Regions from separate parts of the Bradyrhizobium sp. MV1.5 genome, predicted to be linked through region 4. Evidence: predicted binding sites of a transcription regulator. Region 4 holds the regulator's gene; each other region holds the start of a gene.
What was found. The regulator PhoB, encoded in region 4, activates phosphate uptake and scavenging genes when phosphate is short. The targets are predictions, from matches to a motif close to TGTCATNNANCTGTCAT.
Positions count from the first base shown of each region.

Region 1: the regulator PhoB is predicted to act here: its motif matches at 3,343-3,359, upstream of AC0L2J_RS26070 (YdcH family protein).
Region 2: the regulator PhoB is predicted to act here: its motif matches at 2,469-2,485, upstream of phnC (phosphonate ABC transporter ATP-binding protein).
Region 3: the regulator PhoB is predicted to act here: its motif matches at 2,947-2,963, upstream of AC0L2J_RS02575 (RNA degradosome polyphosphate kinase).

Region 1 covers NZ_JBVVPL010000033.1:18,779-24,730, reverse strand. Annotated here, with positions in the region: gene AC0L2J_RS26100 (5-(carboxyamino)imidazole ribonucleotide synthase) at 1-887, opposite strand, end outside; gene purE (5-(carboxyamino)imidazole ribonucleotide mutase) at 884-1,372, opposite strand; gene AC0L2J_RS26090 (GGDEF domain-containing protein) at 1,514-2,299, shown strand; gene AC0L2J_RS26085 (hypothetical protein) at 2,300-2,551, opposite strand; gene AC0L2J_RS26080 (hypothetical protein) at 2,575-2,793, opposite strand; gene AC0L2J_RS26075 (YdcH family protein) at 2,910-3,116, opposite strand; gene AC0L2J_RS26070 (YdcH family protein) at 3,444-3,623, shown strand; gene AC0L2J_RS26065 (NAD(P)/FAD-dependent oxidoreductase) at 3,787-4,890, opposite strand; gene AC0L2J_RS26060 (sensor domain-containing protein) at 5,093-5,952, shown strand, end outside.
Region 2 covers NZ_JBVVPL010000040.1:48,001-53,952, reverse strand. Annotated here, with positions in the region: gene phnE (phosphonate ABC transporter, permease protein PhnE) at 1-463, opposite strand, end outside; gene phnD (phosphonate ABC transporter substrate-binding protein) at 539-1,474, opposite strand; gene phnC (phosphonate ABC transporter ATP-binding protein) at 1,538-2,347, opposite strand; gene AC0L2J_RS28355 (transferase hexapeptide repeat family protein) at 2,531-3,214, shown strand; gene AC0L2J_RS28350 (alpha-D-ribose 1-methylphosphonate 5-triphosphate diphosphatase) at 3,211-4,404, shown strand; gene AC0L2J_RS28345 (DUF1045 domain-containing protein) at 4,423-5,121, shown strand; gene AC0L2J_RS28340 (dihydrodipicolinate synthase family protein) at 5,325-5,952, opposite strand, start outside.
Region 3 covers NZ_JBVVPL010000002.1:104,800-110,751, forward strand. Annotated here, with positions in the region: gene purN (phosphoribosylglycinamide formyltransferase) at 1-351, opposite strand, end outside; gene purM (phosphoribosylformylglycinamidine cyclo-ligase) at 366-1,439, opposite strand; gene AC0L2J_RS02565 (CDP-alcohol phosphatidyltransferase family protein) at 1,595-2,137, shown strand; gene AC0L2J_RS02570 (P-loop NTPase family protein) at 2,231-2,908, shown strand; gene AC0L2J_RS02575 (RNA degradosome polyphosphate kinase) at 3,037-5,229, shown strand; gene ppx (exopolyphosphatase) at 5,245-5,952, shown strand, end outside.
Region 4 covers NZ_JBVVPL010000026.1:52,332-58,283, reverse strand. Annotated here, with positions in the region: gene pstS (phosphate ABC transporter substrate-binding protein PstS) at 1-98, shown strand, start outside; gene pstC (phosphate ABC transporter permease subunit PstC) at 198-1,187, shown strand; gene pstA (phosphate ABC transporter permease PstA) at 1,192-2,037, shown strand; gene pstB (phosphate ABC transporter ATP-binding protein PstB) at 2,034-2,858, shown strand; gene phoU (phosphate signaling complex protein PhoU) at 2,869-3,585, shown strand; gene phoB (phosphate regulon transcriptional regulator PhoB) at 3,600-4,307, shown strand; gene AC0L2J_RS23015 (GcrA family cell cycle regulator) at 4,533-5,045, opposite strand; gene AC0L2J_RS23010 (aspartate aminotransferase family protein) at 5,501-5,952, shown strand, end outside.

The DNA.
Region 1 (5,952 bases), on a different contig from region 4:
AACTGCGAGACGGACGCACCGTCGAGCGTCCAGTGTCCGGAATTGTGCACGCGCGGAGCGATCTCGTTGACCAGCACCTTGGGTCCGCTGCCGTTGGCGAGCACGAACATCTCGACGGCAAGCACGCCGACATAATCGAGCGCGCCCGCGATCCTGCCGGCGATGCTGCGCGCTTCCTCGGCGAGCACGTCCGGGATCCGCGCGGGCGCACGGGAGATCTTCAGGATGTGGTCGCGGTGCTCGTTTTCGGTGACGTCGAAACACTCGACCTGGCCTGTGGCCGAGCGGGCGGCGATCACGGAAATCTCACGCTCGTAGGGCACGAAGGCTTCCAGGATCGCCGATTTGGTGGCGAGACTGGTCCACACTTTCGCGATGTCGTCGCCCTCGCGGATGATGGCCTGGCCCTTGCCGTCATAGCCGAAGCGGCGGGTCTTCAGCACCGCCGGAAGGCCGATCCTGGCGATCGCCTCGCGCAATGAGGGGACCGAGGTGACGTCGGCATAGGCTGCGGTGCCGATGCCCAGCCGCGTCACGAAATCCTTCTCGGCGAGCCGGTCCTGGGTGGTCTCGAGGATCTTGCGGTTGGGCAGCACCGGGCGGCGAGCATCCAGCACCATCGCTGCTGCGGACGGCACGTTCTCGAATTCGTAGGTGATGACGTCGACGTCGTTGGCGAACAGCTCGAGTGCTTCGACATCGGCATATTCGGCGCAGGTCGCATTCAGGACGACGTCGAAGGCCGGTGAGTCCGGATCGGGCGAGAACACCTGGCAGCGCAGGCCGAGCCGGGCCGCCGCCATGGCCAGCATCCGCCCCAATTGTCCGCCGCCGAGGATGCCAATGGTGTCGCCGGGTTTCAGCTTCACCTGCTTTGCGTCAGTCACGCCTTGTCCTCCGGACGCTCGGCCACGGCCTCGGTTTGCGCCTTGCGCCAGGCGGCGAGGCGGTCGGACAAGGCCGGATCGGACAAGGCCAGCACGGCAGCCGCCAGCAGCGCCGCATTGATGGCACCGGCCTTGCCGATGGCGAGGGTGCCGACCGGGATGCCTGCGGGCATCTGGACGATCGAATAGAGCGAATCGATACCCTTGAGCGTCCTGGATTCAATGGGGACGCCGAACACGGGCAGTTCCGTCAGCGCCGCCGCCATTCCGGGCAGGTGGGCTGCGCCACCCGCGCCGGCGATGATGACCTTGTAGCCAGCCGTCTTGGCGCCTTTGGCGAACGTAAACAGCCGGTCGGGGGTGCGGTGTGCCGAAACGATGCGGGTATCGGCGGCAACGCCGAGTCCTGCGAGCGTATCGGCGGCATGCCGCATCGTGTCCCAGTCCGACTGGCTTCCCATGATGATGGCGATCGGCGCGGTCATGACGTGAATTGTGCTCGAAAAACAGGAAGATAGGCCAGATTAGCGGTTCCGGCCGGTGGCTCGCAAGGCGGTGGCAAGGAGAAGGGAATGCACTATCCTGTCTTGGTGAATCCCCGCAAGCCTTCATTGAGCAGGATGCCCATGAAGAAACCAAAAAGGGCGAGCGCTGCGAAGGCCAAAAAGGGCCCGAAAACCAGCGCCGGTCGATCCAAAGTTGCTCTCAAGCGTCGGGCCAAGAGGCCGCCCGAGAGTCCCGCTAAGCGTCCGGCGCGGCGTCCGACCGGACCGCCGCGGCGCGAAGCGTCTGCCGATGACGGCGCCAAGCCGGCCGTTAAGGCGGCTATCAAGCCGGCCATCAACGCGACCATCCGCGAGCTCCGGAGCAAGCTCAAGGGGGCGCTGCGGCGGGTCGCGGAGCTGGAGGCTGCCGCCGACACCGACTTCTTGCTGGAAATTCCGAACCGGCGCGGCTTCGAACGCGAGCTCGCACGCGCCGTCGCCTACATGAAGCGCTACCGTGCCAGCGGCGCGCTGATCGTGCTCGACGTCGATCGGCTGAAGCCGATCAACGATTCCTTCGGCCATGCGGCCGGCGACGAGGTGCTGAAGGCGATTGCCACCACGCTGACGCGGCAGATCCGCGCCTCCGACGTGGTCGGCCGGCTCGGGGGCGACGAGTTCGCGCTGCTGCTCTGGAATCTCAGCGAGACCGACGCCAAGGCGAAGGCCGCAGCCTTCGAGCAGGCTATCGACGAATTGTCCTTTGTCTTTCGAGGCCAGCACGTGAGCGCGGGCGCTTCCGCCGGCGTTGCCCTGCTTGGGGTGCAGTCCGACGCCGCGCGCGCCCTGGAGGAGGCCGATGCCGCGATGTACGTGCGCAAGGCGCACCGGCGGCACGAGCCGCGCATCAGGCTCGTCAGCAGCTAGTCAAAGCGTGCCGAGGTCTTTCGGTACGTCGCCGAAGCTGCGGAGCAGTTTGGCGTCACCGAATTCGCCGGTCATGGGATCGCCGCTGCGGCTGAACGCGACGGCGCCGATGTGGCCGGCGCCGTGCGACATAATCTCGGCGCGCCGTAGCGCGGCCGCCGCGCTCTGGCATTCCTCGGCCGCACCTGCGACCGGCGATCCGTCCTCGTCGGTCAGGAAGGGTAATGCAACGTAATAAGTGACATCGGACATGGTCGGCTCCGATAGCTGACAGCTCAGGCGGCGCTGCTCTTGCTCCGCATCTTGCTGCGCGAGGTCTCCGGAATGCACCCGGCGGAAACCGCCGCCTGCAATTCCTCCAGCTCGGCCTCCAGATATTCATTGGCCATGATCAGCGCCTTGATGGTGCTGCGCAGATTGCCGTCGCACATCGCGATCGCCTGATCGCAGGCTTGTTCATAATGGCTGTTGTCGAGAAGGGCGGTTGCCGACATCTGCGTGTTCCTTGGACGGTTTCCCCGGGGGCTTGGGTGCTCAAATGTTCTTATTTTGTTCCTTTCGAGTCAAGCGGATTTACGTGCCGGGGGGGCCGCCAAGTTCTACCTGTGGATCAGGCGATGATGTCGGGCGTGATCTGGTCTTCGATGAACGCGATACGGTCACGCAACAACAGCTTGCGTTTCTTCAACCGCTGCAACCGCAACAGGTCGGGGGCGGGCGATTGATGCAGTGCATCGATCGCCACATCGAGATCTCGGTGTTCCTGGTGCAACCGGGCGAGCTCGGATTCGAGTTCGCGCGCATCTTCATTGGTCATGTCTGCGGTGGCCGAAAAACCGATAGGCGTGAGATTAAGGCTGTGGATGCCCTGTGGAAACTATCGTCCTTGCGCGCCGTGATCGCAAGCGATCTCCGGCTGTCCCGCGTCGATCTCCCGCGAGATATTTCTGCGGTCGCTCCGGCGTTGCGCAAGCGCATTGATATCACGGATTTTTCCCGCGTGGTTCCCTTACTCACGCTTCGTTACATATGTATTTTCAAAAATGACACTGCGACGACGGATACCCATCGACAGAACGAATCGGTGATGTACACTTCGTCGTCCGGTCGAATCCAAGGTTCACCCCTACCGAGGAGGTTTCGAATGACAATTCAGGCACATCTGGTTGAATTGGAACGGAAGCACAAAACTCTCGAAAACGAATTGCACGAAGCTCTCGTGCACCTTTCAACAGACGACCTGCAAATTGTTGAGTTGAAGCGCCGGAAGTTGATGGTCAAGGACCAGATCGAGCGTCTCAGGCACGGCGACACGCTCCACTAGTAACCCCGTAACAGCGTAGAGTTGATCGCACCCTTTCCGCGGGGATGGGAGCCTTTGCGCTCATCCCTGCTGCGAGGCGCCCACGTGCAAGGATTTGCGCGGCTCTAGCTTCTTGCCTGGACGCGGTTCTTTAAGCGCACCCAGAATCCCCTTCGCCTCGAAACTAGCTATTTGCGAGTTCGGCGACGTGATCCGCTATCGCGAGCGACGACGTCAATCCGGGCGACTCGATGCCGAACAGATTGATCAGGCCTTCGACGCCGTGATCGCGCGGGCCCTGCATCAAGAAATCCTGCGTGGCCACCGCCGGCGGCACGATCTTCGGGCGGATGCCCGAATAGCTCGGCATGAGCGCGCCGTCAGGCAGCGTCGGCCAGTATTTGCGGATCGCCGGATAGAAGCGCTCGGCGCGTGACGGGTCGACCTCATAGTCGATGGTCTCGATCCACTCGACGTCGGGGCCGAAACGGGCCTGCCCTGCCATGTCCAGCGTCAGATGCACTCCTAGGCCACCGGGCTCTGGCACCGGATAGATCAGGCGCGAGAACGGTGCCCTGGCATTGCAGCTGAAGTAGTTTCCCTTGGCGAGGTAGGCCGTCGGGATCCGATCCAGCGGCATGCCCTCGATGTTGCGCGCCACCGTGGTCGCCGAGAGCCCGGCGGCGTTGACGAGGAGGCTGCATTGCAGGGTCATCGGCGCTTCGCCGCCCGCCTCGATCTCGATGACGCCGGCGGTCGCCTTGGCACGGATCAGCGGGGTGTGGAACGCGAAGGCCGCGCCCGCATCCTCGGCTTCGCCGCGCAGCGAGAGCATGTAGGCGTGGCTGTCGATGATGCCGGTCGACGGCGACAGCAGCGCGGCGTCGCAGGCGAGCGCCGGCTCCAGCGCACGTGCCGCATCGCCCGCGAGCAGCTGGATGTCGAGCACGCCGTTGGCCTCGGCATGCGCCTTGATCGATTGCAGCTTCTCGGTCTCTTTCGGATTGGTCGCGACGATCAGCTTGCCGCAATTCCTGTGCGGGATGCCGCGCTCGGAACAGTAACGGTAGAGCGCGGGCTTGCCGTCGACGCACATGCGCGCCATCCAGCTTCCGGCGCGATAGTAGATGCCGGCATGGATCACCTCGCTGTTGCGCGAGGAGGTGATGGTGCCGATGGCCTCGGCTTGCTCGAGCACGATCACCTCGCGCCCGGCTTGCGCCAGCTTTCGAGCCACCGCGAGCCCGATCACGCCGGCTCCGATGACGACGCAATCGACCCTATCCATGGTTGTGCAGGACGTCCGCTCGAAGCGACGATGGCCTCACGCCTGGGGAGGGCGGCGCGGGGGCGTTTTCCGTTAAGGAAGAATTTATCATGTCAGGGCAATTGCCGTATTTGATGCCACATTTTTCCGTTGCGCGTACAGGCGTTTACCCGATCCAAACCCGCGAGACCAGACAATCCGACGTTGAAATCGCGGGTGGCTGATGGCTGAGAAGAACTGGCACGCGGGCAGCGCGCTTCCGATTGCGGTGCAGGCCGTCGTGTGCTTGGCCGCAGCGGTGGCGCCTGCGCGCGCCTTTGCCCTCTCCGACAGCTTCACTCCTCCGAGCTATCTCGGCGAGCTCAATCCCGACGTGATCTGGGAAGCCCTGATCGCGGGCGTCGTGATCTGCTCGTTCCTCGTCGCGATCGCGCTGTGGATCCATTCCTCGCTGCGCCGGACCAGGCGTCTGCAGCTGCGGCGCAATGCCTTTGTCTCCTCCGCCATGAACAATCTCAACCAGGGCGTGGTGATGACGGATGCACAGCGGCGCATCATCTTCTGCAACGATCGCTATCTCGATATCTACGGCTTGATGCGGTCGGACATCTGGGCGGGCATGACCGGCCACGACATCCTCGAGCTGCGGCGCCAGCGAGGGGTGCTCGGTGCTTCCGACGATGAGTTCTACGAGAAGGCGGCAAGCCCGAATGGCCTGATCACCGAACTGCCGGACGGGCGGGCCATCCTGGTGAAGTATTTCGTGCTGCCCAACGGCGGCTCGGTGGCGACGCATCTGGACGTCACCGAGCAGCGCAAGCTATCGCGGCAGCTCGCCTCCACCAAGCAGTTCCTGGAAACATTGCTGGACCACGTGCCGGCCTGCGTGGCCGCGAAGAACATCGAGGATGGTCGCTACATCTTCGCCAATAGCGCCTATGAGCGCTTCTGGGGATTTTCGCGGGACCAGGTTGTCGGCAAGAACGCGCGCGAGCTGTTCGGGCCGAAATCGGCGGCCAGCATCGAGGCGACCGATCGGGCGGCGCTGATCGCGCCCGCCGGCCAGTACCGCAACGAATTCGA
Region 2 (5,952 bases), on a different contig from region 4:
AGATCAGCGCAAACACGATGCCGGGCACCGTGCGGGCGAATTCGAGCAGGCGCCGCACCACGAAGCGCAGCCAGGGCGCGGGCGAGGTGTTTTCAGCCGCGAGGAAATTCAGGCAGAATGCAAAAGTCGCGCCGATCAGCGTGCCGACATAGGAGATCAGCAGGGTCTCGCCCAGCATCTTCAGCCATTTGCGCCAGCCCCAGAGCCATTCGCCGACATCGGTCCAGACCCGCTGTCCGCTGTCGAGTGTGAGGATGCGGTCGAAATAGCTGAGGAAGTTGCCGAAATACGTGAAGAGCGTACGCAGGTTCACTTCCGCGCCGATCGCGGCGAGAACCAGCGCTGCAGCAAACAGCGCGGCACCGAGCAGAAGGCGCAACCGCTTTCGCGCGACCGCCCGGCCATAGGCGGCATTGAGCACGGCCAGCTGCTGCTCGGGGAGGATAGAAACCGCGACTGTCATCTTATCAGGGAAGTGGTCGATCAAAAGAGAAAGAGCCGGGTCCATCGACCCGGCTCCAGTGAAATCGCCCCGAGATCAGGACGCCTTCTTCTTACGCAGCGCATCGACGAACTTGATCAGTTCGATCGTGCCATCCCAATCCTTGGTGGTGGCGGGGTGAAAGCCCTTCTTCTGGCCGTCGGAGAGACGGTCGAAGGCGGCCTTGTCCTTGGCCGGCGCATCGAAGAACGCCTTTGCGATCGCAGCTTTGGCGTCTTCCGGCAGATCGGAATTGTAGGCATAGGGGCCGTTGATGATCGGCGCCGACTTGTGGATGATGCGGAAATCGTCCTTCTTCATCGCCGAGCCGTCGGCGTTCTTCAGCATGTGCTTGGTCAGCATCTGCGCCAGCGTGGAATCGTCGTCGCTGGTCCACTGGTTGGCGGCAACGTCGACCGTGCCCTGTGCCAGCGCCAGGATCGCGTTCTCGTGGCTGCCGGTGAAAACGACCTTGCCGAAATAGCTGTCGGCGTCCGCGATGCCCATCTTGTCGAGCTCGAAGCGCGGCACGTTGTTGCCGGAGGTCGAATTCGGGTCGACCAGGCCGAGGTTCTTGCCCTTGAGCTGATCGACGCTCTTGTAGGGACTGTTCGCCTTGACGAAGAACACCGAGTAGTAGCCGGTCGAGCCGTCCGCGTTGATATCGTTGGCGAAGGCGTCGGTCTTGACGCCGGTCAGGCGGGCGCGGGCGAACGACGCCGAGCCGTAGCTGGCGATGTGGATGTTGCCGGCGCGCTGGCCTTCGATCACCGCGGCGTAGTCGTTGGCGATCCGCAGCGTGACCTTCACGCCGAGCTCCTTGGAGAGATAGCTCACGAAGGGCGCCCAGCGCTCGGTGACCCCGGAGGCGTTTTCGGCCGGGACGACCGCGAAGGTCAGTTCGGGATATTTGGCCTTCCAGTCCTCGGCGGAGGCTGACGTCGTGAACGCGAGCGCGGCGGCGCCGGCAAGAATCAATCTGCGAGTGATCATGATACCCTCTTCATCGGTTGGGGTCGGTTGACGCAAAACTGGTAACTATCGATGCGGCGCCACTCAGGCGGCCGCGGCCGTTCCAAGCGCCGGGATGCCCTCGGGCGCCGGCACAGGTGCACCACCCATGACATCGGTGGCTTCGAGGTCGTAAAGCTCGCGCGCAACGTGCTCGGTCAACTCGGCCGGCGCGCCGTCGAACACCACACGCCCCTGCGCCATGCCGATCAGGCGGTCGCAATAGCCGCGCGCCAGGTCGAGCGAATGCAGATTGCAGAGCACGGTGATGCCGAAGTGCTTGTTGATGCGCAGCAGCGCATCCATCACGATCTTGGTGTTGCGCGGATCGAGCGAGGCGATCGGCTCGTCGGCGAGGATGATGTCGGGCTGCTGCACCAGCGCGCGGGCGATCGCCACGCGCTGCTGCTGGCCGCCGGAGAGCTGGTCGGCGCGCTGGGCCGCGAGCGGGGCGATGTCGAACTGCTCGAGCGCGGACATCGCCAGCGCCTTGTCCTGCTCGGGCCAGGTTTGCGTCAGCGAGCGCCAGGCCGGCATCGTCGCAAGCCGTCCCATCAGGACGTTGGTGAGGACATCGAGCCGACCGACCAGATTGAACTGCTGAAAGATCATCGCCGAGCGCGCCCGCCACTGCCGCAGCTCCTTGCCGCGCAGCGCGGTGACGTCGAGGCCGTCGAACAGGATGCGGCCCTGCGAAGGGGCCGCAAGATGGTTGATGGTCCGCAGCAGGGTCGACTTGCCGGCGCCGGACCGTCCGATCACGCCGACAAAGCCGCCGGGAGAGACTTGAAACGAGGCACCGTCCACCGCGGCCTTCACGCCGAAGCGACACGTCAGACCTTCAACCACCAGCATGCAGGGCTCCAGAGTAGCTGGGATCCACCGCTAACGCCGGCGCTTGACACTTGTGTGACACGGACATTGCGGTGCGGCGATCCTACACACGTCATCCACTGTTCTTGCCCTGTCATCGCGTCGTCATGACATTGTCATCAAGCCGCTCGAAGAGAAACGCCCGCCCTCTCGTTCGGATGCAACATGGCCGCCAAAGCTCTTTCGGTCCAGCCGACTGTCGATCCCTCGGCGAAGCTGCACGACGCCAGGCTTGGGGCCTATACCGAGGTCGGCGCGCGCACAATCCTGCACGAAGTGACGATGGGCGATTACTCCTATGTCGTGAACGACGCCCAGATCACCTACACCACCATCGGAAAATTCTGCTCGATCGCGGCGATGACGCGGATCAATCCGGGCAATCACCCGATGCACCGCGCCACGCAGGCGCACTTCACCTATCGTTCGAGCGCCTATTTCGAAGGCGAAAGCGACGACACGGAATTCTTCGACTGGCGGCGCCAGCATCACGTCCATATCGGCCATGACGTCTGGATCGGCCATGGCGCGATCGTGCTGCCGGGCCGCAACATCGGCACCGGCGCGGTGATCGCGGCCGGCGCCATCGTCACCAAGGACGTGCCGGCCTACACCATCGTTGCCGGCAATCCGGCGCGCATCGTGCGCCGCCGCTTTTCGGAAGACATCGCCGGGCGGCTCGCCAGCCTCGCCTGGTGGGACTGGGATCACGACAAGTTGCGTGCAGCACTGCCCGATTTCCGCAAGCTCGGGATTGAAGATTTCCTCGCGACATATGAAGCACGAGGACGTTCTCTCAACAATTCTCTCAACAATTCTGTTGGCAGCAAATCAAGCGCGGTCGCGTGACAGACATTTTCCTTGAGGGCGGCCGGACCCTGATCGGCTCCGAGCTGGTCGAAACCTCTCTTGCCCTGTCCGGCCAGGACATCACCGAGATCGATGCATCGCGCAGCCGGGCACCGCTGGCGATCGACGCGCGCGAGCTGCTGGTGCTGCCGGGCATCGTCGATCTGCATGGCGATGCCTTCGAGCGGCAGATGATGCCGCGCGCCGGGGTCGACTTCCCGATCGACGTGGCGCTGGCCGACAGCGACCGCCAGGCCATCAGCAACGGCATCACCACGGTGTTTCACGCCACGACCTGTTCGTGGGAGCCGGGCCTGCGCAGCGCTGACAATGCGCGCGGCCTGATGGAGGCGATCGAACGGCAGCGTCCGCAATTCGCCGCCGACACCCGCTTTCACCTGCGCCACGAGACCTACAATCTCGACGCCGAAACCGAGATCAGCCAGTGGCTCAGCGAGGGCCGCGTCGACCTGTTCGCCTTCAACGACCACATGGACGGAACGGTGGGGGACATGGCCAAGCCCCGCAAGCGCAACCGCATGGTGGAGCGTACCGGCCTGTCGGGCGAAGAATTCGATCGGCTGGTCGGACACGTGCTTTCGCGCGCCAGCGAGGTCCCGGCTTCCGTGTCACGGCTGGCTGCGGCGGCCCGCGCCGCCGAGGTTCGGATGCTCTCGCATGACGATGCGACGCCGGCGGTGCGCGAGGGCTTTCGCGCGATGGGCGTGGCGATCGCTGAGTTTCCGATCAACGAGGAGACGGCGCGGGCGGCAGCAAGCCACGGAGACGCCATCGTCTACGGCGCGCCGAATGTCGTGCGCGGCGGCAGCCACACCGGCTGGACAAAGGCATCCGACATGATCGCCAAAGGGCTCTGCTCGGTGCTGGCCTCGGACTACTACTATCCCGCGCAGCTGCTCGCTGCGTTCCGCCTCGCCGCCGATGGCGTGCTGCCGCTGACCGAGGCCTGGAGCCTGGTCTCCGCCGCGCCCGCGCGCGCGACGGGTCTTGCAGATCGCGGCGTGCTCGCGGAAGGCCGACGCGCGGACATTCTGCTGGTCGACGACAGCGTGCCGCTGCGGCCGCGGTTGATCGCCGTGATATCAGGCGGCAAGCTCGTACATCTCACCGACGCGACACGGTTGCTTGGCATGGCAGCTACCCCGCGCGAAGCTGTCGTCGCGGCATAAACCCGCTATGCTCGAACGATGACAAATTTCCCCCGCTACGCGATCTATTTTGCCGCAGGCAGCGACAGCGCCCTCTCCCGCTTCGGCGCGGAGTTGCTCGGATACGATGCCTATACCGGCAACGAGCTGCCCTTTCCCGCCGAGGCATCGCATCTCGCGCCGGACTGGCGCGACATCACCGCAGATCCTCGCAAATACGGTTTTCACGGCACGCTGAAGGCGCCAATGGCGCTCGCGCCGGGCAAGACCGAAGCGGAGCTTTTGGCGGCCTGCGCGACCTTCGCTGGCGAGGCGCGGAAGATCCCGGTGATCCGCCCTATCGTCGATGCCATCAGCGGCTTCATCGCGATCATTCCGGCTGAGCCGGTCGGTGCGCTTCAAGAGCTCGCCGCCGATTGCGTCCGCGCGTTCGACGGCTTTCGCACCGCCCTGACGGCGGATGATCGCGCGCGTCGCAGGCCCGAGAAGCTCAGCGAGCGGCAGCGCGACTATCTCGATCGCTGGGGCTACCCCTACGTGATGGAGGAATTCCGTTTCCACATGACGCTGACGGGGCGGCTGGACGCGGAGCGCCGCGGCCCGATTCTGGAGATGCTGCGCGCGCGGTTCGCAGCGCTCAGGCTGGAGACGCTGGTGGTCGATCGCATTGCGTTGTTCAAGCAGGATGATGCGGGGGCAAGGTTTCGTATTATGGACGAGTGGGTGCTGGCGAGATAGCCGACACCGCTGCACATTCCCGGCGTCGTCCTGGCGAAAGCCAGGACCCATTACCCAAGGGAGCCGTCGTGGTACGAGCCCGAAGCCCCGAGTATCCGCCAAACGACATCCTGGGGTAATGGGTCCTGGATCTGCGCTCCGCTTCGCTGCGCTTGTCCAGGACGACGGCGGAGTTATATCGCGACCGCCGGGCAGACAGCTCCTTACTTCCCCCACCGCAAAGCCAGCGCATCCCGTTCTTTCGCGAGCTCCAGCAGCCCTGCCCGAGTCGCCGGGTGCAGCGGCTGCAGCGGATGCCGTACCGTGTCCGACTTGATCACGCCGCCGGCCTGCATCATCGCCTTGCAGGCGATCAGGCCGCATTGGCGGTTTTCGTAGTTGATCAGCGGCAGCCAGCGTTCGTAGGCGGCTTTGGCCTCTTCACGCTTGCCAGCGAAATAGGGATCGACGATCTGGCGGATGCCGTCGGGATAGCCGCCGCCGGTCATCGCGCCGGTGGCGCCGGCATCGAGATCGGCGAGCAGCGTAATCGCTTCCTCGCCGTCCCAGGGACCCTCGATATCGCTGCCGCCGGCCTCGATCAGGCTGCGCAGCTTTGCAGCCGCGCCCGGCACCTCGATCTTGAAATAGCGGATGTTGGAGAAGTCGCGCGCCAGCCGCGCGAGCAGCTCGACCGATAGCGGCGTGCCGGCGACAGGCGCATCCTGGATCATGATCGGAATATTGATCGCGCCCGACAGCACCTTGAAGAATTCGACGACGCCTTTCTCGGGCACGCGGAAGGTAGCGCCGTGATAGGGCGGCATGACCATGACCATGGCGGCACCGGCC
Region 3 (5,952 bases), on a different contig from region 4:
GGACGGCAGCAGTGAGGGATGGATGTTGAGCATCCGCCCGTACCAGGCCTTGGTGAATTCGGCCGTGAACAGGCGCATGAAGCCGCCGAGGCAAATCAGCTCGATGCCGTGCCGATCGAGCGCTGCTTGCAGCACCTTCTCGAAGCCGGCGCGGTCCTTGCCGAACGGCTTGCTTTCGATCACCAGCGTCTTCACGCCACTCGCTTTGGCCCTTTCCAGCCCTAGCGCATCGGCCTTGTTCGAGATGACGAGCGAAATCTCCGCCGGAAAATCCGGCGCGGCCGCGCCCTTGATCAGCGCAGCCATGTTGGAGCCACGGCCGGAAATCAGGATGGCGACGCGGCGTTTCATCACAGCGCCGGTCACTACAGCGCCATATCGAGATGGCCGTTATAGACGACGCGGTGCTCGCCCTCGGCCGGGATCACGGTGCCGAGCTGTGCCACGGTCTCACCGGCATCGGCGAAGACCTCGACGACCTCTTCGACCTTGTCCGGCTCGACGATCGCGATCATGCCGATCCCGCAATTGAAGGTCCGCAGCATTTCGAGCTCGGCAATGCCGGCCTGCGCGGCCAGCCATTTGAACACCGGCAGCACTGGCAGCCGCGCCAGATCGATACCGACGCCGAGATGCTTCGGCAGCACGCGCGGAATGTTGTCGGTGAAGCCGCCCCCGGTGATGTGGGCAAGCCCCTTCACCGCGCCGGTCTCGCGGATCGCGCGCAGGCAGGATTTGACGTAGAGACGCGTCGGCGTCAGCAACGCGCCGCCGAGCGTCATGACGGGCGCAAACGGCGCCTGCGCCCCGAAGCCGAGGCCGGATTGTTCCACGATCTTGCGCACCAGCGAGAAACCGTTGGAGTGCACGCCCGACGAGGCGAGCCCGATCACGGCATCGCCGGCAGCAATGTCCTTGCGCGGCAAGAGCGCGCCCCGCTCCGCGGCGCCGACGGCAAAGCCGCCGAGGTCGTAGTCACCGTCCTTGTAGAGGCCGGGCATCTCGGCCGTCTCGCCGCCGATCAGGGCGCAGCCGGATTCGCGACAGCCTTCGGCGACACCGGCCACGATCGACGCGGTCGCCTCCGGATCGAGCTTGCCGCAGGCAAAATAGTCGAGGAAGAACAGCGGCTCGGCGCCCTGTACCACGAGGTCGTTGACGCTCATGGCGACGAGGTCGATGCCGATCCCGCCATGCAGGCCGGTCTCGATCGCGATCTTGACCTTGGTGCCGACGCCATCGGTCGCGGCCACCAGGATGGGATCCTTGAAACCGGCCGCCTTGAGATCGAACAGGCCGCCGAATCCGCCGATTTCGGCGTCGGCGCCGGGCCGTGCGGTGGCGCGCACCATCGGCTTGATCAGGTCGACCAAGCGGTTGCCCGCGTCGATATCGACGCCTGAATCGGCGTAAGTGAGGCCGTTTTTGCGGTCGGTCATGCCCGATTTCCAGTGGGTTTGCGGCTGGTTACGTCGAATTCCGGGGACGCGCAATGGCTCGCATGGCGCGCCGCCGTATACTATGTAGAGATATCAACCGGTTCAGCCTCCAAAGGGCCGAATTCGAGGTCAGGCCGGGTGCCGGGAAGCGCCGTGTGAGTATACCGAACATCATTACTTTGGGCCGCATCATGCTGGTCCCGATCATCGTCTGGGCCATCGTGTCGAGCCAAATGGAGGTGGCGTTCGCCGTCTTCCTGATCGCCGGTATCAGCGACGCGGTCGACGGCTTCCTTGCCAAGCGCTTCAACATGACGAGCGAGCTCGGCGCGTTGCTCGACCCGCTCGCCGACAAGGCGCTGCTGGTCTCGATCTACATGGCGCTGGGCATCTGGGGCGCGATTCCGCGCTGGATCGTCATCCTGGTGGTCTCGCGCGACATCATGATCGTCGCTGCCGTGATCATATCGTGGCTGTTCGACCGGCCTGTGGAGATGAAGCCCTCGAAGGTATCCAAGCTCAACACTGTGGCCCAGGTGGCGTTCGCGGCGCTGGTGCTGGCCGCCCTCGCCTTCGGCTTCAAACCCGGTCCGTATGATATAATCCTGATGGGCCTCGTCACGGTCTTCACGCTCTCCTCCGTGTCGCTCTATCTTGTCGAATGGTTGCGGCACATGAGCACGATCGAGGCCAAGTGAGTTGGGAAGCAGCCCCGTAAAAGGCCAACTCCCGCTCGATTAAGTCGCATCTCGTCAAACGAAGCCGGCACGCCGGCACGGAGCAAAGCAAGCGTGCCAGGCCGCGTTCATCCCCGACAATTGGCGTTTTCGCTTCCGCATGCGGAGAGCCTGAGCCGGGACAATTTCCTCGAAGGCCCCGTCAACGCCGCCGGTCTAGCCCTCATCGACGCCTGGCCGGAATGGCCGAGCCGGATCATGTGGCTGGCCGGCCCGGAAGGAAGCGGCAAGAGCCATCTCGCCGCGATCTGGGCAGAGGCTTCAGGCGCCCGCTCGACCACGGCCAATGGGCTGACCGCCGAAGCCGTCCCGGCTGCGCTCGTCACCGGCGCGCTGGTGGTCGAGGATCCCAAGGCCGGGGAATTCGACGAGCGCGCCCTGTTCCATCTGATGAATCTGGCCCGCGAGGACGGCGCCTACGTCCTCTTCACCGGACGCGAGGCGCCCGCTTCTCTCGAGATCGAACTCGCCGACCTGCGCTCGCGGCTCCGCGCCGTCCCCGTTGTCTCGCTGCTGCCGCCTGACGACCAGCTCTTCCGCGGCCTGATCGTCAAATTCTGCGCCGACCGCCAGCTCGCGGTGGACGAGAGCGTGGTCAGCTACCTCGCCACTCGCCTGGAGCGGTCCTCGGCCGCCGCACGACGGGCTGTGGACCTGCTGGACAGCGAGGCCCTGCGCCTCGGCCGCCCCGTCACCCGGGCCCTGGCGGCCGAGCTGCTTCGGGATGTCTGACCAAGGCGGCTTGACGCGGCCGGGCGGCGGAACATCAATGTCATCGAAACGTCATCGCTCTAACACATGCTCCCGCGGGTTTTGCGGCTAAGTCGCAAATTGGGGCGAACTGGATGGATCGACTTCTGATGGACTCTGCGCAAGCTGTTGAAGTTAAAGAGAAAGCCCCGGAAGCCGAAGGCCCGCCGGCGATCGCGTCGAACCCCGAGCGGTTCATCAATCGCGAGCTCTCCTGGCTGCACTTCAACCGCCGCGTCCTGGAGGAATCGGTCAATCCCAGCCACCCCATGCTGGAGCGGGTACGATTCCTGTCGATTTCAGCGAATAACCTCGACGAGTTCTTCATGGTCCGCGTCGCCGGCATCAAGGCCCAGGTGCGCGAGGGCATTGCCGAGCGCAGCCCCGACGGTCTGACACCATCCGAGCAGCTCGCGCTCATCAACCGGACCGTCTCGCAGCTTGCCTCCGACCAGCAGGCGATCTGGCGCGACCTGCGCGGCACGCTCGCCGACGAGGGCATCGTGCTGGTCGAGGGCAAGGAGGTCACCAAGGCGGAACGAACCTGGATCGAGGACTACTTCCTCAGCAACGTGTTCCCGCTGCTGACGCCGCTTGCGATCGACCCGGCCCACCCCTTCCCGTTCATTCCGAGCCTCGGCTTCACCATCGCGCTCCAGCTCACGCGCGCCGCCGACGGCAAGCAGATGAACGCGCTGATCCGCATGCCCGGCAAGATCGACCGCTTCATCCGCCTGCCGGCTGACGGCAAGGTCGTCCGGCTGATCTCGCTGGAGCAGGCCACTGCGCTATTCATCAACCGCCTGTTTCCCGGCTACAATCTTCACGGCCAGGGCGCCTTCCGTGTCATCCGCGACTCCGAACTCGAAATCGAGGAAGAGGCCGAGGATCTCGTCCGCTTGTTCGAGACCGCGCTGAAGCGCCGCCGCCGCGGCTCGGTGATCCGGCTCGAGATCGATGCCAAGATGCCGGAGCAGCTGCGCAGCTTCGTACAACACGCGCTGTCGACCGCCGACGACGAGGTGTTCCTGGTCGATGGCGTGCTCGCCATGAACGAGCTCTCGCAACTCACCCGCCTCGACCGGCCCGACCTGGAATTCACCCCTTACGTGCCCCGCCATCCCGAGCGCGTACGCGAGCAAGGCGGCGACATCTTCGCTGCGATCCGGCAGAAGGATCTCGTCGTTCATCACCCCTACGAATCCTTCGACGTCGTGGTGCAGTTTCTCCAGCAGGCGACGCGCGACCCCGACGTCGTCGCCATCAAGCAGACGCTCTACCGCACCTCGAGCAACTCGCCGATCGTGCGCGCGCTCGTGGAAGCCGCCGAAGCCGGCAAATCCGTCACCGCGCTGATCGAGCTGAAGGCGCGATTCGACGAAGAGGCCAACATTCGCTGGGCGCGCGACCTCGAGCGCGCCGGCGTGCAGGTCGTCTATGGCTTCCTTGAACTGAAGACCCACGCGAAATTGTCGATGGTGGTGCGCCGTGAAGGCGGCAGCCTCACGACCTACGTCCACACCGGCACCGGCAATTATCATCCGGTGACAGCGCGCATCTACACCGACCTCTCCTACTTCACCTCGGACCCGACCATCGGCCGCGACGCTGCCCGCGTGTTCAACTTCATCACCGGCTATGCCGCGCCGAGCGATCTGGAAAAGATGGCGGTCTCGCCGCTGACCTTGCGCAAGCGCATCATCGAGCACATCCAGGGCGAGACCGCGCATGCGCGGCACGGCCGGCCCGGTGCGGTCTGGATGAAGATGAACGCGCTGGTCGACCCCGACATCATCGACGCGCTCTACGAGGCCTCACAGGCCGGCGTGCAGGTCGAGCTCGTGGTGCGCGGTATCTGCTGCCTGCGGCCCGGCATTCCCGGGCTGTCGGAGAACATTCGCGTCAAGTCGATCATCGGACGCTTCCTGGAGCACGGCCGAATCTACTGCTTCGGCATGGGCCAGGGCCTGCCGAGCGCGAAAGCGGCTGTGTATATCTCCTCGGCCGACATGATGCCGCGCAACCTCGACCGCCGCGTCGAGGTGCTGTGTCCGCTGCAAAATCCCACGGTGCATCAGCAGGTTCTCGAACAGATCATGGTCGCGAATCTCAAGGACAATGAACAGAGCTGGCAATTGTTGCCGGACGGGTCTTCAACGCGTATGAAGACCGCGAAGGGCGAGGAGCCTTTCAACGTCCACAACTACTTCATGACAAATCCGAGTCTGTCTGGCCGTGGTAAGTCGCTCAAGGAATCCTCGCCGCGCCGCCTCACGCGCCGTAATGAACGTCATCAATCCTGATCCGGGATCGTCGACGTGAAGCGGCCGCGCAAGCGCGGCTCGAGCGTCGCGGTCATCGACATCGGCTCCAACTCGGTCCGGCTCGTCGTCTACGAGGGACTGACGCGGAGCCTCATTCCGATCTTCAACGAGAAGACGCTGTGCGGCCTCGGGCGCGAGGTGCAGAGCACGGGACTGCTTGCGCCCGACGCCGTCGACAAGGCGCTGACCTCGCTCAAACGCTTCCGTGCGTTGTGCCGGGTGATGCAGGTCGGACGGGTGTTTGCGATTGCGACCGCCGCCTGCCGCGACGCCTCCAACGGCCCCGACTTCATCGCCAAAGCCGAGCGCATCTGCGCGGTGAAAATCGAGATCCTGTCGGGCCCGCGCGAGGCGCGGCTGTCGGCGCTTGGCGTGATCTCCGGCATCCATCATCCCGACGGCATCGTCGGTGACCTCGGCGGCGGCTCGCTCGAACTGATCGACGTGCGCAAAAACACTGTGCGCAGCGGCGTGACGCTGCCGCTCGGCGGGCTCGCGCTGCAGGACCTCGCGCATAAATCCCTGAAACGCGCCGACCGCATTGTGCGCGAAGCGCTCGACGGGGTGCCGCAGCTCAAGGCAGGGAGCGGCCGCAGCTTCTACGCTGTCGGCGGCACCTGGCGCGCGCTTGCGCGCATCCACATCATCCAGAGCGGCTATCCGCTCCAGGTGATGCATGGCTATTCGATTTCGGCTGCCGAG
Region 4 (5,952 bases):
ACGGCGACAAGGCGGCTGAAGAGCTCGACTACATCCCGATGCCGGACCCGGTCGTTCAGCTGATCGAGAAGACCTGGGCTGCCGAAATCAAGAGCTAGGTTCGCGACGCTCGTGCCCCGGATGCGCTGCGCCGCATCCGGGGCACGGACCAACAAAAAACGTATAATATTTTAGTACAGGGGACCGGCGTGGCAGAGATGGCCGTTCAGAGCGATGTAATCGACGACGCCGGACCGTACGACCGCGCCAAGGCCTTGAGCGCGTTCAAGCTCGGCGACGTCACCTTCTACTGGATCACGCGGCTCTCCGCGATCTCGGTGCTTCTGATCCTCGGCGGCATCATCATTTCGCTGATCGTCGGCGCCTTCCCGGCGATGAAGGAATTCGGGGTCTCGTTCCTGTGGACGCAGCGCTGGGCGCCGTCCGCCGATCCGCCGGTGCTCGGCGCGCTCGGGCCGATGTACGGCACGCTCGTCACCTCCTTCATCGCGATGCTGATCGCCATTCCCGTGGGTCTCGGCATTGCGATCTTCCTCACCGAGCTCTGCCCGCAATGGCTGCGCCGCCCGATCGGCATGGCGATCGAGCTGCTCGCCGGCATCCCCTCGATCATCTACGGCATGTGGGGCTTCTTCGTGTTGGGTCCGTTCCTCGCCAACACGTTCCAGCCCTTCATGATCAAGATCTTCGACGGCGTGCCCGTGCTGGGCGCGATCTTCGCGGGTCCCCCGTCCTATCTCAGCCTGTTCAATGCCGCGCTGATCCTCGCCATCATGGTGCTGCCCTTCATCACCTCGATTTCGGTCGACGTGTTCAAGACGGTGCCTCCGGTCCTGAAGGAAGCCGCCTATGGCGTCGGCTGCACCACCTGGGAAGTGGTCCGCAGCGTGGTGATCCCCTACACCCGCGTCGGCGTCATCGGCGGCGTCATGCTGGCGCTGGGCCGTGCGCTCGGCGAGACCATGGCAGTGACCTTCATCATCGGTAACTCGTTCCGGATCTCCTCGTCGATCTTCGCCCCCGGCACCACGATCTCGGCGGCGATCGCATCCGAGTTCGCCGAGAGCGACGGCCTGCACCAGTCCGGCCTGATCCTGCTCGGCCTGCTGCTGTTCGTGCTGACGTTCTTCGTGCTCGCGGCGGCGCGGCTGATGCTGATGCGGCTGGAAAAGAAGGCGGGGAACTAGCGCCATGAACCCGATTTATTCACGCCGCCGCCGCAAGGACATCGTCGTCCGCGGACTCTGCATCGCCGCAACCGCCTTCGGCGTCACCTGGCTCGCGCTGATCCTGATCACGCTGCTCTACAACGGATTGGCGGGACTCAATGTCCAGCTGTTCACCGAGAACACGCCGCCACCGGGATCGAACGAGGGCGGCCTGCTCAACGCCATCGTCGGCTCGCTGATCATGACCGTGATCGGCGTCGGCATCGGCGCGCCGCTCGGAATGTTCGCCGGCACCTACCTCGCCGAATACGGCCGCAACGACAAGCTGACCTCGGTGATCCGCTTCATCAACGACATCCTGCTCTCGGCGCCCTCGATCATCATCGGCCTGTTCATCTACGGCGCGGTGGTGGTGCCGATGCGCGGCTTCTCCGCGATCGCGGGCTCGCTCGCGCTCGCGGTCATCGTGATCCCGGTGGTGCTGCGCACGACCGAGGACATGCTGCTGCTGGTGCCGAACGCGTTGCGCGAGGCGGCCTCGGCGCTCGGCCTGCCGCGTTCGCTGGTGATCAAGCGGATCGCCTATCGTGCTGCCCGATCGGGTCTCATCACCGGCGTGCTGCTCGCGACCGCTCGCGTCGCCGGTGAAACCGCGCCGTTGCTGTTCACCGCGCTGTCGAACCAGTTCTTCAGCCTCGGCCTGAACAAGACGATGGCGAACCTGCCTGTCACCATCAACAACTTCGTGCAGAGCCCCTATGCCTACTGGAAGCAGTTGGCGTGGAGCGGGGCGCTGCTCATCACCCTGACCGTTCTTGCCCTGAATATTGGCGCGCGCATCCTTGGCGCCGAGAGGACCGCAAAATGAGTGATCTTTCATTATCGTCGATGAGCGCGGCCGGGGGTCTGCCGCAGACGGCGGCGCTGCCGGAGGCGCCTCCGAAGGTGACGGTGCGCAACCTGAACTTCTATTACGGCGAGCACCATGCGCTGAAGAACATCAACCTGACGCTCGGCGCCAATCGCGTCACGGCGTTCATCGGTCCGTCGGGCTGCGGCAAGTCGACCCTGCTGCGCATCTTCAACCGGATGTACGACCTCTATCCCGGCCAGCGCGCCACCGGTCAGCTCATGCTCGACCAGACCAATATCCTCGACGGCAAGCTGGACCTCAATCTGCTGCGCGCCCGCGTCGGCATGGTGTTCCAGAAGCCGACGCCGTTCCCGATGACGATCTACGAGAACATCGCGTTCGGCATCCGTCTCTATGAGAAGATCTCGAAGTCCGAGATGGACGGCCGCGTCGAGAAGGCGCTGCGCGGCGGCGCACTGTGGAACGAGGTCAAGGACAAGCTCAACGCCTCCGGCCTGTCGCTCTCCGGCGGCCAGCAGCAGCGCCTCTGCATCGCCCGCACCGTCGCGGTGCGGCCCGAGGTGATCCTGTTCGACGAACCCTGTTCGGCGCTCGACCCGATCTCGACCGCCAAGGTCGAGGAGCTGATCCAGGAGCTGTCCGAGGATTACACGATCGCGATCGTCACCCATAACATGCAGCAGGCGGCGCGCGTCTCCGACAAGACCGCCTTCATGTATCTCGGCGAGCTGATCGAGTTCGACGATACCAGCAAGATCTTCACGTCGCCGACCGACCGGCGCACGCAGGATTACATCACCGGCCGGTTCGGCTAGGAGACGCGACATGGCTTCCGAACATACCGCAAAGGCTTTCGACACCGACCTCCAGGAACTCACCCGCCTGGTTGCGGAGATGGGCGGGATCGCCGAACGCATGATCGTCGAGTCCGTCGACGCACTGATCCGCCGCGACGTCCCGCTCGGGCAGCGCGTCGTCGCAACCGACACCGAGCTCGACGCGCTGCAGAAGCGCATCGAGGAGCGCGCGGTGCTCACCATCGCCCGCCGCCAGCCGATGGCGGTCGATCTGCGCGAGATCGTTGGTGCCATGCGCGTCGCGACCGATCTCGAGCGCATCGGCGACCTCGCCAAGAACATGGGTAAGCGCGTCGCGGCGCTGGAGACGGACTTCCATCCGCTCAAGCTGTTCCGCGGCCTCGAGCACATGACCGACCTCGTGCAGCAGCAGGTCAAGTCGGTGCTGGACGCCTATGCCGCGCATGATCTGCCAGCGGCGATGGCGGTGTGGAAGGGCGACGAGGAAGTCGACGCCATTTGCACCTCGCTGTTCCGCGAGCTCCTCACCTACATGATGGAGGATCCGCGCAACATCTCGTTCTGTATCCATTTGATGTTCTGCGCCAAGAACATCGAGCGGATCGGCGACCACGCCACCAACATCGCCGAGACCGTGTTCTACATGATCGAGGGCCAGGCGATCACCGACAAGCGGCCGAAGGGCGACATGACGACCTTCGCCAACACGGTACCGAACACTTAAGGAGCGACGACCCGATGGGCGCACGCATTATGGTGGTTGAGGACGAGGAAGCCCTGACCGAGCTTCTCCGCTACAACCTCGAAGGCGACGGCTATGACGTCGAGACGGTGATGCGCGGCGACGACGCCGACACCCGTCTCAAGGAGCACATTCCTGATCTGATCGTGCTCGACTGGATGCTGCCGGGCCTGTCAGGCATCGAATTGTGCCGGCGGCTTCGCACCCGTCCCGAGACCAAGCAGCTCCCGATCATCATGCTCACCGCGCGCGGCGAGGAGAGCGAGCGGGTGCGGGGTCTTGCGACCGGCGCCGACGATTACATCGTCAAGCCGTTCTCGGTGCCGGAGCTGCTGGCGCGCGTGAAGGGCCTGCTGCGGCGCGCAAGCCCGGAGCGGCTCGCCACCGTCCTTGCTTTTGGCGACATCGAGCTCGACCGCGACAAGCGCCGCGTGGCGCGCTCGGGCCGGCCGATCGATCTCGGTCCGACCGAATATCGCCTGCTGGAGTTCTTCCTGGAGCACCCGGGGCGGGTGTTCTCGCGCGAGCAACTGCTCGACAGCGTCTGGGGCCGCGACATCTATATCGACGAGCGCACCGTCGACGTGCATATCGGCCGCCTGCGCAAGCTGCTCAATCTCGGCCGCGAGCAGGACCCGATCCGCACCGTCCGCGGCGCCGGCTACGCGCTGGATGATCGCTTCGCGAAGGCGGAGCAGGTGTAGGGTTGCAGGCTTGTTTGCTGGCGAGCTGTCCCCGAATTCTCCGACGTCGTCCCGGACAAGCGAGCGAAGCGAGCGCCGATCCGGGACCCATAACCACCGAACGTGGTTTGGCGAAGACTCGGAGTGACCCCTTCCGCGCAACAACTGCGTGCTCGGAGTATGGGTCCTGGCTTTCGCCAGGACGACACTCCAATTGAACTGTCTTCGCGCGACGACTTGCCGTGATTAGCGCGGACCCGGCTTCACCGGTGCGCGGCGCCGATCCGACGCCGGCTGGTACGCGACGCGCGAGTGCTGGGCGCAATAGGGCAGGCCGGACAGCGCCCTTCCACCGCAGAAGAAGAAGTCCGGGCTGGAGGGATCGCCGACCGGCCAGTGGCAGGTCGCCTCGTTCAATTCCAGCAGCGACAGCCGCTGGCTCATTGGCACCACGTTGTCGTAGGTGACCGGATCCGGCTCCGCCTCGACCTCAAACGCCTGCGCCAGCGCGGTGTTGCCGCGCGAGATCGGGCGGCTCACCCGCATCATGTGCTGCGCGGGGCGCGCCTTGCGCGGCCGGGGCGCTGCCGATGATGGGCTCTTGGCGCGGCCCGAAAGGCCGAGCCTGTGCACTTTGCCGATCACGGCATTGCGGGTCACATTGCCGAGCTCCGCCGCGATCTGGCTGGCCGAAAGTCCGGCCTCCCAGAGCTTTTTCAGCTGCTCGACGCGATCATCGGACCAGGTCAAAACCGTCATTGCACCCTTTCCCTCGCTGCGCGCCAGCCATCCTGGGGCCTCGCAGCGAATGCCTAAGCCTTCAAAAACCCGTGCCGCCAGAATCCCTTAAGGCTCGCCGGGCGCGTCTTGAACGCCCGAACGTTTACGCCGGTACATAAGGACTTAAAGATCAGAACCACTGCACGAGATGTCGTATCTGACAATCCAAACGCTACAATATGGCGTGACTCCCGCGCAAGAGTCCGCCGACTCGCTTCCACATGTTCCGTGGCTAAATCCCGCAAAATCGGCACCGCAAGACTACGGATTCAGCGTTTCGCGAGGCTTTCCGGGCGGCATTGACACCCGTTTCACCAGGCCTAAGATAGTCGTGCGTGCCGCCCTCAAGAGGCGGCACGTTTCGTTTTCCGGGCCGGTCGATGGTGCGTTGCGCAATGCACGCTCACGCCGTCCGCAACATTCAAGTGACCGTCATGACTAACAGCGCAGCGCCGCATTTGCTCCCCGTTTTCGCCAGGTCCGACCTCGGTTTCGAGCGTGGCGAAGGCTGCTGGCTGATCGCGACCAATGGCGAGCGCTATCTGGATTTCACCTCAGGGGTGGCGGTGAATGCACTCGGCCATGCCCATCCGGCGCTGGTCGCGGCGTTGCAGGAGCAGGCCACGAAGCTCTGGCACATGTCGAACCTGTTCCAGAGCCCGGACGGCGAAAAGCTCGCCGCGCGCCTGTGCAATGAAAGTTTCGCGGACTTCGTGTTCTTCTGCAATTCCGGCGCCGAAGCGCTGGAATGCGTGATCAAGGTCGTGCGCCGCTATCACGCGGCAAAGGGCCATCCAGACCGCTATCGCATGATCACCTTCGAAGGCGCCTTCCACGGCCGCACGCTGGCGACGCTGGCCGCGACGGGTTCGGCAAAATATCTCGA